DNA from 3 places in the Dyella soli genome. Region 3 is predicted to be linked to each of the others. Evidence: riboswitches for the same ligand, from Rfam matches in the RefSeq annotation. Region 3 holds a riboswitch; each other region holds the start of a gene.
The links. A riboswitch is a leader RNA that binds a small molecule or an ion and turns the genes downstream of it on or off. The one in region 3 is predicted to bind cobalamin.
Positions count from the first base shown of each region.

Region 1 (5,133 bases), on a different contig from region 3:
TGCCTTCCGGTCACGCAAAAGCCACTGGATCCCCGCGTTCACGGGGACGCCTTACTGACATGCCTCGCAGTACTCCGGATTCTCCAGCGAGCAGAACACCGCCGCGGTCGCCTGTTCCTGATCGGCCGCTGGCGGCGCTGCCTTCGTTGCCGGGGCCGCCGACACCGTGGTCTTGGTGATCTTGGTGGCCGGGCGCGAGCGCAGGTAGTAGGTGGTCTTGATGCCCGACTTCCAGGCGTACATGTACATGGAGCTCAGCTGGCCGATGTTCGGGTTTTCCATGAACAGGTTCAGCGACTGGCTCTGGTCGATATAAGCGCCGCGCGCGGCGCCCAGGTCGATCAAGGCCTTCTGCGGCAGCTCCCACACGGTGCGGTAGACGCTACGCAGGCGTTCGGGAATCGACGCGATGCCCTGGATCGAACCCTCGGCCAGCTTGATGGCGTCGCGAATGTCGCTCGTCCACAGGCCCAGCGTCTTGAGCTCTTCGACCAGGTAGCGATTCACCACCAGGAAGTCGCCCGACAGCGTTTCGCGCTTGAACAGGTTGCTCACCTGCGGCTCGATGCATTCGTAGCAGCCGGCGATCGAGGCGATGGTGGCCGTCGGCGCGATGGCGATCAGCAGCGAGTTGCGCAGGCCCTTGGCTTTGATCGATTCGCGCAGTGCGTCCCAGCGTGCCTGGTCGTTCGGCTTGGCGTTGGACCAGTAGTCGAACTGCAACTCGCCATTGGCGGCGCGGCTTTCGGCGAAGCCCGGATGCGCACCATGCTCCATCGCCAGTTCGCTCGACTGCGACAGCGCGTTGAAATAGACCTCCTCGGCGATGCGCGTGGACAGCGCCAGCGCCTCGGCCGAGTCGAACGGCAGGCGTAGCTTGAAGAACACGTCCTGCAGGCCCATCACGCCCAGGCCGACCGGGCGCCACTTGCTGTTGGCGGTCCTGGCGGTGTCGATCGGGTAGAAGTTGAGGTCGATCACCCGATCGAGCTGACGCACGGCGGTGCGCACCGTGGCGGCGAGCTTGTCGAAGTCGAAGCGGCCGTCCACCACGTGGCGCGACAGGTTCACCGAACCGAGGTTGCACACCGCCGTTTCGTCGGCATTGGTGACTTCCAGGATCTCGGTGCACAGGTTCGACAGGTGGATGACGTTTTCCGCCTTCGCCGTCTGGTTGCTGGTGGCGTTGCTGCGGTCCTTGAAGGTCATCCAGCCGTTGCCGGTCTGCGCCAGCGTGCGCAGCATGCGGGCATACAGCTCGCGCGCCTTCACCTTCCTCACTGCCATGCCGCTGGCTTCTGCCTCGCGATAGGCACGCTCGAACGTCTCGCCCCAGCTGTCGACGAAGTGCGGTACCACCTTGGGATCGAACAGCGACCAGTCGCCGTCGCTCTCCACCCGGCGCATGAATTCGTCGGGGATCCAGTTGGCCAGGTTGAGGTTGTGGGTGCGACGCGCCTCGTCACCGGTGTTGTCGCGCAGCTCGAGGAATTCCTCTATGTCCGCGTGCCAGGGCTCCAGGTACACGCAGGCCGCGCCCTTGCGCTTGCCGCCCTGGTTCACCGCGGCGACCGAGGCGTCGAGCGTCTTCAGCCACGGCACCAGGCCGTTGGAATGGCCGTTGGTGCCCTTGATCAGCGAGCCGCGCGAACGCACGCGCGAGTAGGCCAGGCCGATGCCGCCGGCGAACTTGCTGAGCTTGGCCACGTCACCGTACTTCTCGTAGATCGACTCCAGCGAATCGGCCGGCGAGTCGAGCAGGAAGCACGAGCTGAGCTGTTCGTGCGCGGTGCCGGCGTTGAACAGCGTGGGCGAGCTGGCGATGTATTCCAGCGAGGAGAGCAGGCGATACAGCTCCAGCGTCTCGCCGATCTCGCTGCCGCCCAGCGCGCAGGCAATGCGCATGAAGAAGTGCTGCGGCGTCTCGATCACCTTGCGCAGCTGCGGATGACGCAACAGGTAGCGGTCGTACACCGTGCGCAGGCCGAAGTATTCGAAGCGGCGCGAGGCGTGCGGATCGATCGCGTCGTTGAGCTTGCGCGCATTGGTGGTCACGAAGTCGCGCAGGCGCGCGTTGAGGATGCCCAGCTCGGCGCCACGCGCGATCGACTGCGAGAAGCTCTGGATTTCCTGGCCGCTCACTTCCTTGTCGATGTACGCGCTCAGCAGGCGGGCGGCGAGCTGGCCGTACTCGGGTTCTTCCGCGGTGAGCGCGGCAGAGGTGCGGATGGACAGCTCGTCCAGTTCCTGGGTGGTGGCGCCGTCGTACAGGCCGCCAATGGTCTTCAGCGCCACGCGCAGCGGATCGACGCCGTGCAGGCCTTCGCTGCTGCGGGTCACCGCGCGCACGATCTTGTTGACGTCCACCACTTCCTGGCGGCCGTTGCGCTTGGTCACGCGCATCTGGCCGGGACTGTGTGGCGGGGTGAGCGTGAAGGGCGTATCCATACGGGGGGCTTCGGTCACGGCGGTCTCGGCGGGGAAAGCAGTAGCGTCCGCACGATCGTCATCACGTTCGCGCGAGGTGGTATCGATAGGTTGCATGGCGACTTCGCTCCAAGCGTGGTCATCAACCGCCTGCTCCCGCGCGCAGGGCTGAAACGATGCGGATGCCACGGACGGTCGAGCGGCCGGGCAGTCGCCCGTCGCGTCGACGCGCCTCCCCGCGGAAGCCGTCACCATTCATTGCAGCGTTCTGGCCGCAATGTGTCGGCAGGTCTTCGGACTCGCGGACTTTGGGTCTTGCGACCCGGCCTACTCGCTCCCGCTTCCCAGCCGCTGGGGGCCAGTGCGTTGATGGCTTTCGTTTCCGCTTACCGCTGCGGGGCAGTCCCGGATTCTCACCGGATTCCCTATTGAGCCAGTCCGACCGTGGGTCTGAGAGTGGCACCGACGAGGCACAACATATCGGGCCCCAACGAGCCGGTCAACCCAACAAGTTGTGGATAGGTCGGTGGATAAGCGGTTCTATCCGAGTCCCGGCAGGGACTTGCCGGCCGAGCAGGAAAATTTCTTGGCGGCCCCGGAGCTCAGGCCACCGGCGCCGGTTTGGCCAGCATCCGGGCGAACTCGGCGGCGAAGCGATGCACGTCGCCTGGCCAGCGCGCGGACAGGTAATTGCCGTCGCGCACCACGAAGGCCGGCCTGTCGTCGGCGTCGCTGTCGCGTACCAGGCCGGATGTCTTGCGGCGGTAGTGCGGGGCATCGCGCGGCACGTCGAGGAAATCGGCGGGCCGGGCCAGCGCGCGGGTCACTTCCTGCTGCACCGACATGTAGCCTGCCGGCTGTCCCGCGCCGTCCGGATAGGTGCGGTAGTAGTCGGGATCCCAGAAGCGGGTGACGCGCGTGAGCGACCAGGCGGATCGCTCCAACGCCCAGGTCAGCGCGGTGGTGCGTCGACCATGCAGCACCGAACGGCCGTCAGCGCCACGGCTGCGCGCGGCCAGCACCACGCCGTGGCAGATCGCGGCCACTGGTTTGTCGTCGGCGAAGCAGGCAGCCGTCACGCGCTGCAGCTGTTCGCTTTCCAGGTACGCGCGCACGCCGCGCGCGCAATGCCCGCCCGGCAACAGCAGGCCGTCGAAGCGCCCCGCATCGATCGCCTCCCAGGCGATGGGCGCGTTGAACGCCACATCCTTCACCAGCGCGCCGTGGTCGCGCCGTGCATCGGCATTCGCACGCAGCATCAAGCCGAACAGGCGCAGCTTGCGCAAACCGGGCATGAAGCCCCACGGGTCCAGCCCTTCACCACTCAGCATGATGGGATCGGCGCTCGCCACGCGGCCGTCCGGCGTGGCGAACGTCACGCGATGCCCCGCCTCGAGCAGGATGCGCCACGGCACGGCGACTTCGCTCGGGTCGAAGTCCTGGTGGGGCAGGGGAATCAGTACGTGGGCCATGGCACAGGCGTCCTCCGGTGTGGGCGCATGCTAGCGGATGGCGTCGTCGGCACGTGTTGCAGCTCACCGCGTATACAGGGCAAGCTCGGGCGTGGCCGTCCGGCCGTCCCGATCCATCGAGAAGCCCATGGGCCATCCGCTGCTGCTCGTCCAACTGCTGGTGATCATCGTGGTGTCGCGACTGATCGCCGCGATCGCGCGGCGCGTCGGCCAGCCCGCGGTGGTGGGCGAGATGCTGGCCGGCCTCGCGCTGGGACCGCTCGTGTTTGGCGCGCTCGCGCCCGGCTGGCAGCAGCGGCTGTTCCCGCTGGACAGCCTTGGCAACCTGCAGAGCCTGAGCACCCTGGGCCTGGTGCTGTTCATGGCGGTGGTGGGCGCGGAATTGCGCGTGCCGGCCAAGGCGCACGGTGGCCTGTTGCGTCCCGCGATGTGGATCGGCGGGCTGGCCATGCTGATTCCGGGCGCGCTCGCGCTGGCCATCGCGCCCTGGCTGTATGCGGACTACGCGCCGCCTGGCATCAGCCTGCCGGGCTTTGCGATGTTCTTCGCCACGGCCTGCGCGATCACCGCGTTGCCGGTGATGGCGCGCATCGTGAAGGAGCGCGGCATCACCGACAGCCTGCCTGGTCGCCTTGGCATCGCCGCGGCGGCCGTGGCCGATGTGCTGGCCTGGATCATGCTCGCCTTCGTGGTGGCCTTGATCAGCGCGCACGGTGACTGGGCGCCGTTCCGGCGCACCATGATCGGCCTCGTGCTGCTGCTCGCGCTGACCTGGTTCGTGCTGCGACCGCTAGGCGGCAGGCTGCTGGCGCGCCATGCGCCGGATGGCAACGCGGACGGCGCGGTGCTCGCGTTCCTGCTTGCGGGCGCGTTCGGCTGTGCGGCGATCACCGAGTGGCTCAACCTGCATGCCGTGTTCGGTGCGTTCCTGTTCGGCGCCTGCCTGCCGCGCGACGACCGCCTGCTGGAGAAACTCATCGACCGCGTCGAGCGCGTCACCGTGGCGGCGCTGCTGCCGGTGTTCTTCGTGCTCGCGGGCCTGAGCACCAGTTCGACCCTGCTGACCGGCGGCGCCGGCGTGGCGCTGCTGCTGGTGCTGGCGGTGTCGGTCGCCGGCAAGCTGCTGGGCGGCACCGCCGGCGCCCGCATCGCGGGCCAGGACTGGCGCGACAGCCTCACCATCGGCTCGCTGATGAATGCGCGCGGCATGATGGAGCTGATCGTCATCAAGGTC
Region 1 is NZ_JBTFFU010000004.1:168,791-173,923, reverse strand. Features, by position in the region: gene ACXU4B_RS17175 (ribonucleoside-diphosphate reductase subunit alpha) at 52-2,544, opposite strand; cobalamin riboswitch at 2,695-2,909, opposite strand; gene ACXU4B_RS17170 (type 1 glutamine amidotransferase domain-containing protein) at 3,030-3,899, opposite strand; gene ACXU4B_RS17165 (cation:proton antiporter) at 4,027-5,133, shown strand, end outside.
Region 1: another riboswitch for cobalamin. It lies ahead of ACXU4B_RS17175 (ribonucleoside-diphosphate reductase subunit alpha); the one in region 3 lies ahead of btuB (TonB-dependent vitamin B12 receptor).

Region 2 (5,133 bases), on a different contig from region 3:
GCACTGGGCACGCTCGACCGCCTGCTCGAGCACCAGCCCCACGATCGCGCCAACCTGCTCGCCACGATGGCCGCGCAACTGCTGCTGGCGCGCATCAGCACCGATCCGAACACCGCCAGGCAGTTGCGTCGCGCGATGGTGGCCGAAGCGCAGGCCCAGCCGAGCGGACAGGGCGATCCACGCCTCGTGGCCCTGCAGGTCGAGGCGCTGCTGGCCCTGGGTGCAAGGGCCGACGCGCAACCGCTGATCCAGCAGCTGTGGAGCAGCGGTTATCGCGACGCCGGGCTGCTCGCCGTGCTCAATCGCGAGCGCATCGCCTATCCGGTCAACGCAGCCTTCCAGAAGCAGCTGCTCGCGGCCAACGGCAGTGGCCGCCACTGATCCGCCCTGATCCGAAGCCAGGGGAAAACCAGGCCTCAAGCGGCAACAGGAACCCACCTCTCAGCGACAGGAGTTCACCATGAAGAACGACAGCGCAGACCACCTCGAACTGAAAGTCGAGCTGGAGCACGACCTACGCGACGGCGACGACCTGAACCTGCTCGTGATCAACAAGGGTGGCCACCACCACGCCTTCGACAAGGTCGCCAATACTGATCATGCGCATACGATCACCTGGACCCTCGCCGGCAACGCGGCGGGCGGTGAATTCTGCGCCCTGGACGACGAAGAAACCCCGGGCTTCCTGTGGCTGATGAAAACGCCGAGCGAAAAGATCTTCCACAAGCTCCAGCGCATCGGCAAGGACACGCTGACCATCCACAACCATCACCACGACAAGAGCAGCGAAGGCACCTGGCACTACCAGCTGTTCGCGCGCTTCGGCGACAAGGTCTACGGCGTGCCCCTGACCTACGCCTGCGGCAAGGCGAGCAGCCCCAATCCGACCATCAAGAACACCTGACCGGCGCCGGCCGCCCGCGCGCCACGCCGGGCGCGGGCGGGGCGCAACGGCGGCGTGCATTGCCGGGCCCCTGCCTGGCCACTAGAATCGCGCCCGTTTGGGTGTTCCGGGGCTCTTTGCCCGGAATGAAACGGGAAGCCGGTGCGCTGCAGCTGCAGCCCAAGCCGGCGCTGCCCCCGCAACGGTAGGCGAGTGATCCACCCGAGGGCGAAATGCCACTGTGCCAAGGGCACGGGAAGGCGCCCGACGGTGCATGCAGCAATGCATGCCACCCGCAAGCCCGGAGACCGGCCCGGACACGTAACGGTTGGCTCGCGGTGGGCGAGGCCGGACTTCGTGTCATGGCGCGTGTTTGCCTGCCGTCGTTCCGCTCTCCACGTGTGGCCGCCGTCCCATCACCAGGGGACGCGCGAGGGTGCGCGCCCGAAGGAACACGCATGAAGAAGACTCTGCTGGCAGCCGCGCTGCTGTCGTGCACGATGGCCGTCCAGGCCGCTGAAACCGATGCGGCGAAGTCGCTGTCCACGGTCATTGTCACCGCCACCCGCACGGCGATCACCACCGACGAGGCACTGTCATCGGTCACGGTGATCACGCGCACGGATATCGAACGGCTGCAGCCGGCATCCGTGCGCGACCTGCTGGTGGGCCTGCCCGGCGTGGCGTTTTCGCAGGCCGGCGGCATGGGCGAGCAAAGCTCGATGTTCCTGCGCGGCACCAATTCCACCCACGTGCTGGTGCTGATCGACGGCATCCGCATCGGCGCCGTGGGCGCGGGCCTGCCGGCCTTCGAGCAGATCCCGGTGGACCAGATCGAGCGCATCGAGGTCGTGCGCGGCCCGCGCTCGAGCCTGTACGGCGCCGATGCCATCGGCGGCGTGATCCAGATCTTCACCCGCCACGGCCAGCAGGACGGCGCGCTGTCGCCGTCGCTCAGCGCGTCGGCCGGCAGCCGCAGCTACATGGACGGCCACGCCGGGCTCAGCGGCGGCGATTCGCATGCCTGGTTCAACGTGGGCCTGGGCGGCCAGTACACCAGCGGCATCAATGCCTGTCGCGTGGGCGCGGCCGAAGCGGGCGCGGGCTGCTTCGCCGACGAACCGGACCACGACGCGTACCGCAACTGGAACGGCATGGCCAACGGCGGCTATCGCTGGGACAACGGCACCGAACTGTCGGCTACGTGGCTGCGCAGCAAGAACTTCGTCGAATACGACGGCAGCCCCTATGGCGGCAACCAGGCCGTGAACCAGCAGGAAGTCGCCGGTGCGCGCCTGGCCTTCACCCCGCTCGACGCCTGGAAGGTCACCCTCAGCGCCGGCCAGAGCCGCGACGATGCAGCCACGTACTACCAGGGCACCTACGACGATATCTTCGCCGGCGTGCAGACGTATTACCCGCGCACGCCGGTGGGCTTCGCCAATTCGCGCCGCAACCAGGCCTCGTGGCAGAACGACATCACGCTGGCGACCAACCAGCTGCTCACCGCCGGCGTCGACTACCAGCAGGAGCACATCGACAGCGATACCGGTTACCTGAAGAGTTCGCGCCAGGACACCGGCGTGTTCGCCCAGTACATGGGCACCTTCGGCCGCAACGAAGTGCAGCTGGCGGCGCGCCACGACCACAACGACCAGTTCGGCAATCACGCCACGGGCTCGGCCGCGTGGGGCTACGCCTTCGATCACGACCTGCGCCTGTCGGCGAGCTACGGTACGGCGTTCCATGCGCCGACCTTCAACGACATCTACTACCCGTTCGGCCTGGGTAACCCCAATCTCCGGCCGGAAAAATCGCGCTCGGGCGAGCTGGGCCTGAGCCAGAAGCAGGGCGCCTGGAACTGGGCGGTCAACGCCTACCAGACCCAGATCGACCAGCTGATCGCGCTGGACCCGAACTTCGTGCCGCAGAACATCAGCAAGGCACGCATCCGCGGCCTGGAAGGCCAGCTCGGCGCGAGTCTCGCTGGCTGGCAGGTGCAGGGCTACCTCACCCTGCAGAAGCCGGAGAACCGTGACGACGTGAACAACGACAAGCTGCTGCCGCGCCGGCCGGAGCAGACCGCACGCGTCGACGTGGATCGCCAGTTCCAGGCCTTCGGCCTTGGCGCGACGTGGTTCGTTTCGGGCAAGGCTTACGACGACCTGGCCAACCAGCATCGCCTGGCCGGCTACGCCACCACCGACCTGCGCGCCAGCTACGCGTTCCTGCCGGACTGGCGCGTCGAGGCGAAGCTGGCCAATGCCTTCGATCGCCATTACGAGACGGCCTATTACTTCAACCAGCCCGGCCGTACCTGGTTCCTGACCCTGCGTTACAGCCCGTCGACGCGCTGACGCCGGTCGCGATGGCGTTCCAGGGAGGGAGCGTCACCGACTAACGGCACATTCGCCGGCGTCCCTTTAGGGGCATAAAGTGCCGGGTGGTCGCTGCCTTGCCGTCGTCACGGCGGCCGGCAGCGACCCTTTTGGTGCCAACAACGGCGGTCCGGATACCGGTGAACCTGTTCGCGCCCTTCATACGCCGCCCGATCGGCACTTCGGTGCTGGCGATGGGGCTTGCCCTGGCCGGGCTGTGGGCGTACCTGCTGCTGGGCGTGGCGGCGCTGCCTTCGCTCGAGTTCCCCGGCATGGTGGTCTACGTGGAGGTGCCGGGCGCCAATGCGCAGACCATGGCCTCCACCGTGGCGGCCCCGCTGGAACGGCACCTGGGCCGCATTCCGGGCATCAAGGAGATGCATTCGGAGAGCAACGACGGCTCCAGTTCGATCCGCCTGCTGTTCAACTTCGGCAACAGCACCGACAAGCTCGCGCGCGACGTGCAGGCGGCGATCAACGCGAGCATGGCCGACCTGCCGTCGAGCATGACCATCCCGCCGCGGTACTTCAAGTTCAACACGGCGAACATCCCGGTGCTGCTGCTTTCGCTCACCTCGCACACCTTGCCGCCGGACAAGCTGTTCGACCTCGCCGATACCCTGATCAACCCGGCGATTTCGCAGATTCCCGGCGTGGCGCAGGTGCGCGTCATCGGTGGCCGCCCCCGCGCGGTACGCGTGGAACTGGACACGCAGGCGCTGGCGTCCAAGGGACTGACCGCCAACGACGTCGCCAATGCGCTGCGCGCGGCCAATGTGACGTCGCCGCAGGGCACGCTCAACAATGGCCGCATCCAGATGACGGTCAGTGCCAGCGATTCGCTGCACACCCCCGCCGAATTCGCCCGCCTGTTGATCGCCACGCGCAATGGCGCGCCGGTGCGCCTGTCGGACGTGGCGCACGTGGCCAACGGCCAGCAGGACGAATTCCAGGCCGCGTGGTTCAACAACCAGCGCTCGGTGGCGATCCGCATCAGCAAGCGCCCGGAGGCCAACGCGGTGGCGACGGCCGATGCGGTGCGCGCCAAGCTGCCACAGATGCGCGCATGGCTGCCGGCCGACCTGCAGATCACGCCGATCTTCGACCTCACCCAGACCACCAAGTCTGCGCTGCACGAAGTGCAGGTGGCGCTGATGCTCAGCGTGGTGATGGTGGCGCTGGTGATGCTGGTATTCCTGCGGCGGATCGGTCCGACCCTCATTGCCATGCTCAGCGTGCCGCTGTCGCTGGCCGGTGCCTTCACGGTCATGTGGTCGCTCGGCTACACGCTCAACACGTTGTCGCTGGTGGCGCTGGTGCTGTGCATCGGCTTCGTGGTGGACGATGCCATCGTGGTGATCGAGAACATCGTGCGCCACATGGAGCAGGGCGAGGAACCCCTGCCCGCCGCCCTGGACGGCGTGAAGGAGATCGGCTTCACCGTCGTCTCGATCACGCTGTCGCTGATCGCCGTGTTCGCGCCGCTGCTGTTCGGCAACAACGAATTCACCACCTTGCTGCGCGAGTTCTCGGTGACGCTGACCGCCGCCGTGGTGATCTCGGCCGTGGTGTCGTTGACGCTGACGCCCGCGCTGTGCGGCCGCTACCTGAAACTGGCGCATGCGGGCGGACGCGAGCCCGGTCGCCTGGAACGCGCGCTCGAACGCTTCGATCGCAGCCTGCACCGCATTTATGAGCGCGCGCTCGACTGGGCCATGGCGCATCGCCGGCTGATGCGCTGGCAGCCACTCATCCTGCTGGCGCTTACCTTCGCCATGGCCACGGCGGTGGTGAAGCTGTACGGCTTCAATTTCATGCCGCCGGAAGACATCGGCATGATCCAGGGCGACGTGCGTGCGGACGCGAATATCT
Region 2 is NZ_JBTFFU010000003.1:191,904-197,036, reverse strand. Features, by position in the region: gene ACXU4B_RS15190 (TIR domain-containing protein) at 1-381, shown strand, start outside; gene ACXU4B_RS15185 (hypothetical protein) at 461-904, shown strand; cobalamin riboswitch at 987-1,214, shown strand; gene btuB (TonB-dependent vitamin B12 receptor) at 1,342-3,240, shown strand; gene ACXU4B_RS15175 (efflux RND transporter permease subunit) at 3,402-5,133, shown strand, end outside.
Region 2: another riboswitch for cobalamin. It lies ahead of btuB (TonB-dependent vitamin B12 receptor); the one in region 3 lies ahead of btuB (TonB-dependent vitamin B12 receptor).

Region 3 (5,133 bases):
CGCTTCCGCGCCGCGGATGCGGGCTTCTTCCACGTTGCCCGGCGCGCCGGTCGAGGCGTCGTAGGTGATCAGGTCGTCCACCTTGTTGCGGAACGCATTGAGCGACCAGTACCCCCAGCCATGGCTGCCACGCAGGCCGAGTTCGATGTTCTGCGAGGTTTCCGGCTTCAGGTCGGGATTGCCGTAGTACGGGTAGTACAGCTCATTGAAGGTCGGCGCCCGGAAGGCAGTGCCGTAGCTCGCGGTGACGCGCAGGGCTCGGGTGAAATCCCAGCCCCACAGCAGACTGCCGGTATTCCGGCCGCCAAACTGACTGTTGTCGTCGCGGCGCACGCTGGCCTGCAGCGACTGGCGGCCGAACACCTGCTGCCACTGTACGAACAGGCCGCGGTCGATGCGGCGGTCCTGCGCATAGCTGGTCGTGCTGTCCACGCCATCGCGTTGCCAGTCGTAGCCGGTGCTCAGCAGGCCGCCGCCAAGTCCGATATCCGCCTGCAGCGAACCGATGTCGCGATGCGTGTCGAACCGGTCCACGTAGACGCCGTGCAGATAGTCCTTGCTGAAGTCACCGCTGCTGCCGAAGCTCAGGCTAAGCGTGAAATCCTCGCGGGGACGGTAGTGCAGACGTCCGCCGACGACCTGTGTCGCGCTCTGGTCGGAATCGGTGTACGAGCCGTCATACCAGTTGTGGCCTTCACTGCGGAACAGCCGCATATCGGCATCCCAGTGTTCGTCGAAGCGATAGCCGCCCTGCGCGGTCAGCGCGTTGTTGCGGTAACCGTCATGGTCCGGCTGGTCGGCAAAACAGGCGGCACCGGCTTCGGCGGCGCCGACGCGGCAGGCATTGATCCCGTGCGTCTGCTCGTGCGACGCCTCCAAGGCATACCAGCCGTTGCCGTGCTGCCCGGCGATGCCGGCCGAACCTGCGAGATGGTCATAGCTGCCGACGCCCACGCTGAAGCTCGGCACGAAGGCGCCCTCGGGACGTCGCGTGAAAATCTGGATCACGCCGCCGATGGCCTCGGAGCCATAGAGGCTGGAGAACGGGCCGCGCACGATTTCGATGCGCTCGATCTGTTCGACTGGAATGTCCTGCAGCGCCGGCGTGCCGAGCGTGGCAGAGCCGATCTTGATGCCGTCGACCAGCACCAGCACGTGCTCGGACTCCGTGCCACGCAGGAACACGCTGGTTGCCTTGCCCGGACCGCCGTTGTTGGACAGCGCCATGCCCGGCGTACCGCGCAGCAAGTCGGCCAGCGAGGTGGGCTGCAGGCGCTCGATGTCGGCGCGATCGATCACGGTCACCGCCGACAGGGTCTGGTCCTGCGTCTGCGCCGTTCGCGTCGCGGTGACGACTACGCCGTTGAGGTCGGTGGCGGCGTCCGCAAAGACGGGAGAAAACACGCACAACAAGGCCGCCGACAACAAGCTTCGACGGACACCAAACGTCTGGATCAACACTGCATGGCTCCTTCTACCGCGCCTGCCCGCGCGGAATGCATGGAAGAAGACAGGCGGAAGGAGAGATGGCGGCCATGCCAGGGGCATGACATCCACGACATTGCCCACCGCATGCCTGGTCATGCCTCGAGGCCGGTCTCCGGGCTCGCGAACGAAGACATGGATGTCTTCCGGACCGACGCCTTCCCATGCACGTGGCACAGTGGCTTGATGTCGTCCCGGCGATCCCCGGGGGATCGCGGCTCGCCTACCGTTGCGGGGGCAGCTCCGGAATGGGCGCACAGGCGCTGCACCGGATTCCCGTTTCAACCACCGGCATACGGCCGGCGGTCACCTCAGGCGCAGGCATCGTAGCAGACCGGAATGATGCGGACGGTGGGTGTTGCTTAAGCCCCTCGCCCTTTGGCGACCCGAAGGGAGTCCCCGTGGGACCGGCACCTTCTCCCGGCGGGAGAAGGGTTCCTTCGATGAGCCTTGCCTTAGCCCCTCTCCCCTTGGGAGAGGGGTTGGGGTGAGGGTGCGGGGCTTGCGTAGCCTTCCAATCTCACGCTCCGCCCGAACCCTCATCCGCCTGCCGGCACCTTCTCCCGAGGGGAGAAGGGTTCCTTCAATGGGACTTGCCGTAACCCCTCTCCCTGCGGCGACCCGAAGGTAGTCCCTGTGGGAGAGAGGGGTTGGGGTGAGGGTACGGGGCTTGCGCAGCCTTGCACTAGCGCGAAACGAGCGCCCCGCATTCTCAACATCCCGCCATCACTGCTTGCGGAACGTCAGGTGCCCTTGCGCCGCCTCCACCACGATGGTGTCGCCCGGCGCGAAACGAGCTTCGAGGATCTCCCTGGCCAGCGGGTTCTCCAGCTGTTGCTGGATCGCCCGCTTGAGCGGACGCGCGCCATACACCGGATCGAAGCCCACATTGCCCAGCAGGTCGAGTGCCTTGTCGCCGATCTCCAGCTTCAGCTGGCGCTCGGCCAGGCGCTTCTCCAGATAGGCCAGCTGGATCTTCGCGATGGCGCGGATCTGGCCCTTGCCGAGCGGGCGGAACACCACCAGTTCGTCGAGGCGGTTGATGAACTCCGGCCGGAAGTGCGCCTGCACCACGCCCAGCACCGACGCCTTCATCTGCATGTAGTCGGCCTCGCTGTCGCCTGCCTGCTCCTGGATCATCTGCGAGCCGAGGTTGGAGGTCATCACGATGACGGTGTTGCGGAAATCCACCGTGCGGCCCTGGCCATCGGTGAGGCGACCGTCGTCGAGCACCTGAAGCAGGATGTTGAACACGTCCGGATGGGCCTTCTCCACTTCGTCCAGCAGGATCACGCTGTACGGACGGCGTCGCACGGCCTCGGTGAGATAGCCGCCTTCTTCATAACCGACGTACCCGGGGGGCGCGCCGATCAACCGGCTCACGGAGTGCTTCTCCATGAATTCGCTCATGTCGATGCGCACCATCGCATCCTGCGTGTCGAACAGGAACTCGGCCAGCGCCTTGCACAGTTCGGTCTTGCCCACGCCGGTGGGGCCAAGAAACAGGAATGAGCCGTAGGGCCGATTCGGATCGGACAGGCCGGCACGCGCACGACGGATCGCATCGGACACGGCACGCACGGCCTCTTCCTGCCCCACCACGCGCCGTTGCAGCGCGCCTTCCATGTGCAGCAGTTTTTCGCGCTCGCCCTCGAGCATCTTGCTGACCGGGATGCCGGTCCAGCGCGACACCACTTCGGCGATCTCCTCTTCGGTGACGCGGTCCTGCACCAGTTTGAAGTCCTGCTTCTCGGCGGCCTGCGCCGCGGCGAGCTGCTTTTCCAGCTCGGGCAGCTTGCCGTACTGGATCTCGCTCATCTTGGCGTAGTCCTGCCGGCGCTGCGCCGCCTCCAGTTCCAACCGCGCGGCTTCGATCTGCTCCTTCACCTTGGTCGCGCCCTGCAGCGCGGCCTTTTCGGACTTCCAGATCTCGTTGAGATCAGAGAACTCCCGCTCGAGCTTTTCGATGTCGGCCTCCAGGTCGGCCAGGCGTTTCTTCGAGGCGTCGTCGGTCTCCTTCTTCAGCATCTCGCGCTGGATCTTCAGCTGGATCAGGCGACGCTCGAGGCGATCGAGCTCTTCCGGCTTGGAATCGATTTCCATGCGGATGCGCGAGGCCGCCTCGTCCATCAGGTCGATGGCCTTGTCGGGCAGCTGGCGATCGGGGATGTAGCGGTTCGAAAGGGTGGCCGCGGCCACGATGGCCGGATCGGTGATTTCCACGCCGTGGTGCACGGCGTAGCGCTCCTTGAGGCCACGCAGGATGGCGATGGTGTCCTCCACGCTGGGCTCGCCCACGTAGACCTTCTGGAAGCGCCGCTCCAGCGCGGCATCCTTCTCGATGTACTTGCGGTATTCGTCCAGCGTGGTGGCGCCGATGCAATGCAGCTCGCCGCGCGCCAGCGCCGGCTTGAGCATGTTGCCCGCATCCATCGCGCCATCGGCCTTGCCGGCGCCGACCATGGTGTGAAGCTCGTCGATGAACAGGATGATCTGGCCCTCGTTCTTGGCCAGGTCGTTGAGCACGGCCTTGAGGCGCTCCTCGAATTCGCCGCGGAACTTCGCGCCGGCGATCAGCGCGCCCATGTCGAGCGCGAGCACGCGGCGGTCGCGCAGGCCTTCGGGCACCTCGCCCTTGACGATGCGCTGCGCGAGGCCTTCGACAATCGCGGTCTTGCCCACGCCGGGCTCGCCGATCAGCACCGGGTTGTTCTTGGTGCGACGCTGCAACACCTGGATCGTGCGGCGGATTTCCTCGTCGCGACCGATCACCGGGTCCAACTTGCCCGACTCCGCGCGTGCGGTGAGGTCGATGCAGTATTTTTCCAGCGCCTGGCGCTGCTCTTCGGCGTTCTCGCTCTGCACTTTCTCGCCGCCGCGCAGCTTGTCGATGGCCGCCTCGAGATTGGCCTTGTGAGCGCCCGCTGCCTTGAGCGCGGCGCCGAGCTCGCCCTTGTCGTCCAGTGCGGCCAGCACGAACAACTCGCTGGCGATGAACTGGTCGCCGCGCTGCTGGGCCAGCTTGTCGGTGAGATTGAGCAGGCGGGTCAGCTCGTTGCCGGCATGCACGTTGCCTTCCTGCCCGCTCACGCGCGGCAGCCGCTCGAGCAGTTCGCTCACGCGCTGGCGCAGTGCGGGCACGTTGACCTGTGCCTGCGTGAGCAGCGGCGCGGTCGAGCCGCCCTGCTGGTCGAGCAGCGCGGCCATCACATGCACCGGTTCGAGCATGTTGTGGTCGCGTCCGACCGCCATCGATTGCGCGTCTGCCAGCGCCTGCTGGAAGCGCGACGTCAGTTTGTCCATCCGCATGGGTGCCCCTCGTCAAAGCTGTTTGGCGGCCGGACCGCCACTGTACGTTCATGTGCGGACGCCTCGTCGCGATTCAAGCGCGACAGCGCCCGCATTCACACCGAACTTTCAGTTAGCAGACACCATCCAGAGCTTGCCTTCACATTTGCCTTGATAGGCTCGGTGACGTGCTATCGCCTGCCCCCGTTTCCACCATGTCCGCTCAACCGCCCCTTCCAGCGCCGCCCCTGCCTGGCGTCGGTGACCACTGGGCTATGTTCCTCGACGTGGACGGTACGCTGCTCGATTTCGCCAGCCGTCCCGAGCAGGTATGCGTCGACTCACGCCTGCGCGAGCTGC
Region 3 is NZ_JBTFFU010000002.1:552,181-557,313, reverse strand. Features, by position in the region: gene btuB (TonB-dependent vitamin B12 receptor) at 1-1,461, opposite strand, end outside; cobalamin riboswitch at 1,575-1,814, opposite strand; gene clpB (ATP-dependent chaperone ClpB) at 2,212-4,794, opposite strand; gene otsB (trehalose-phosphatase) at 5,049-5,133, shown strand, end outside.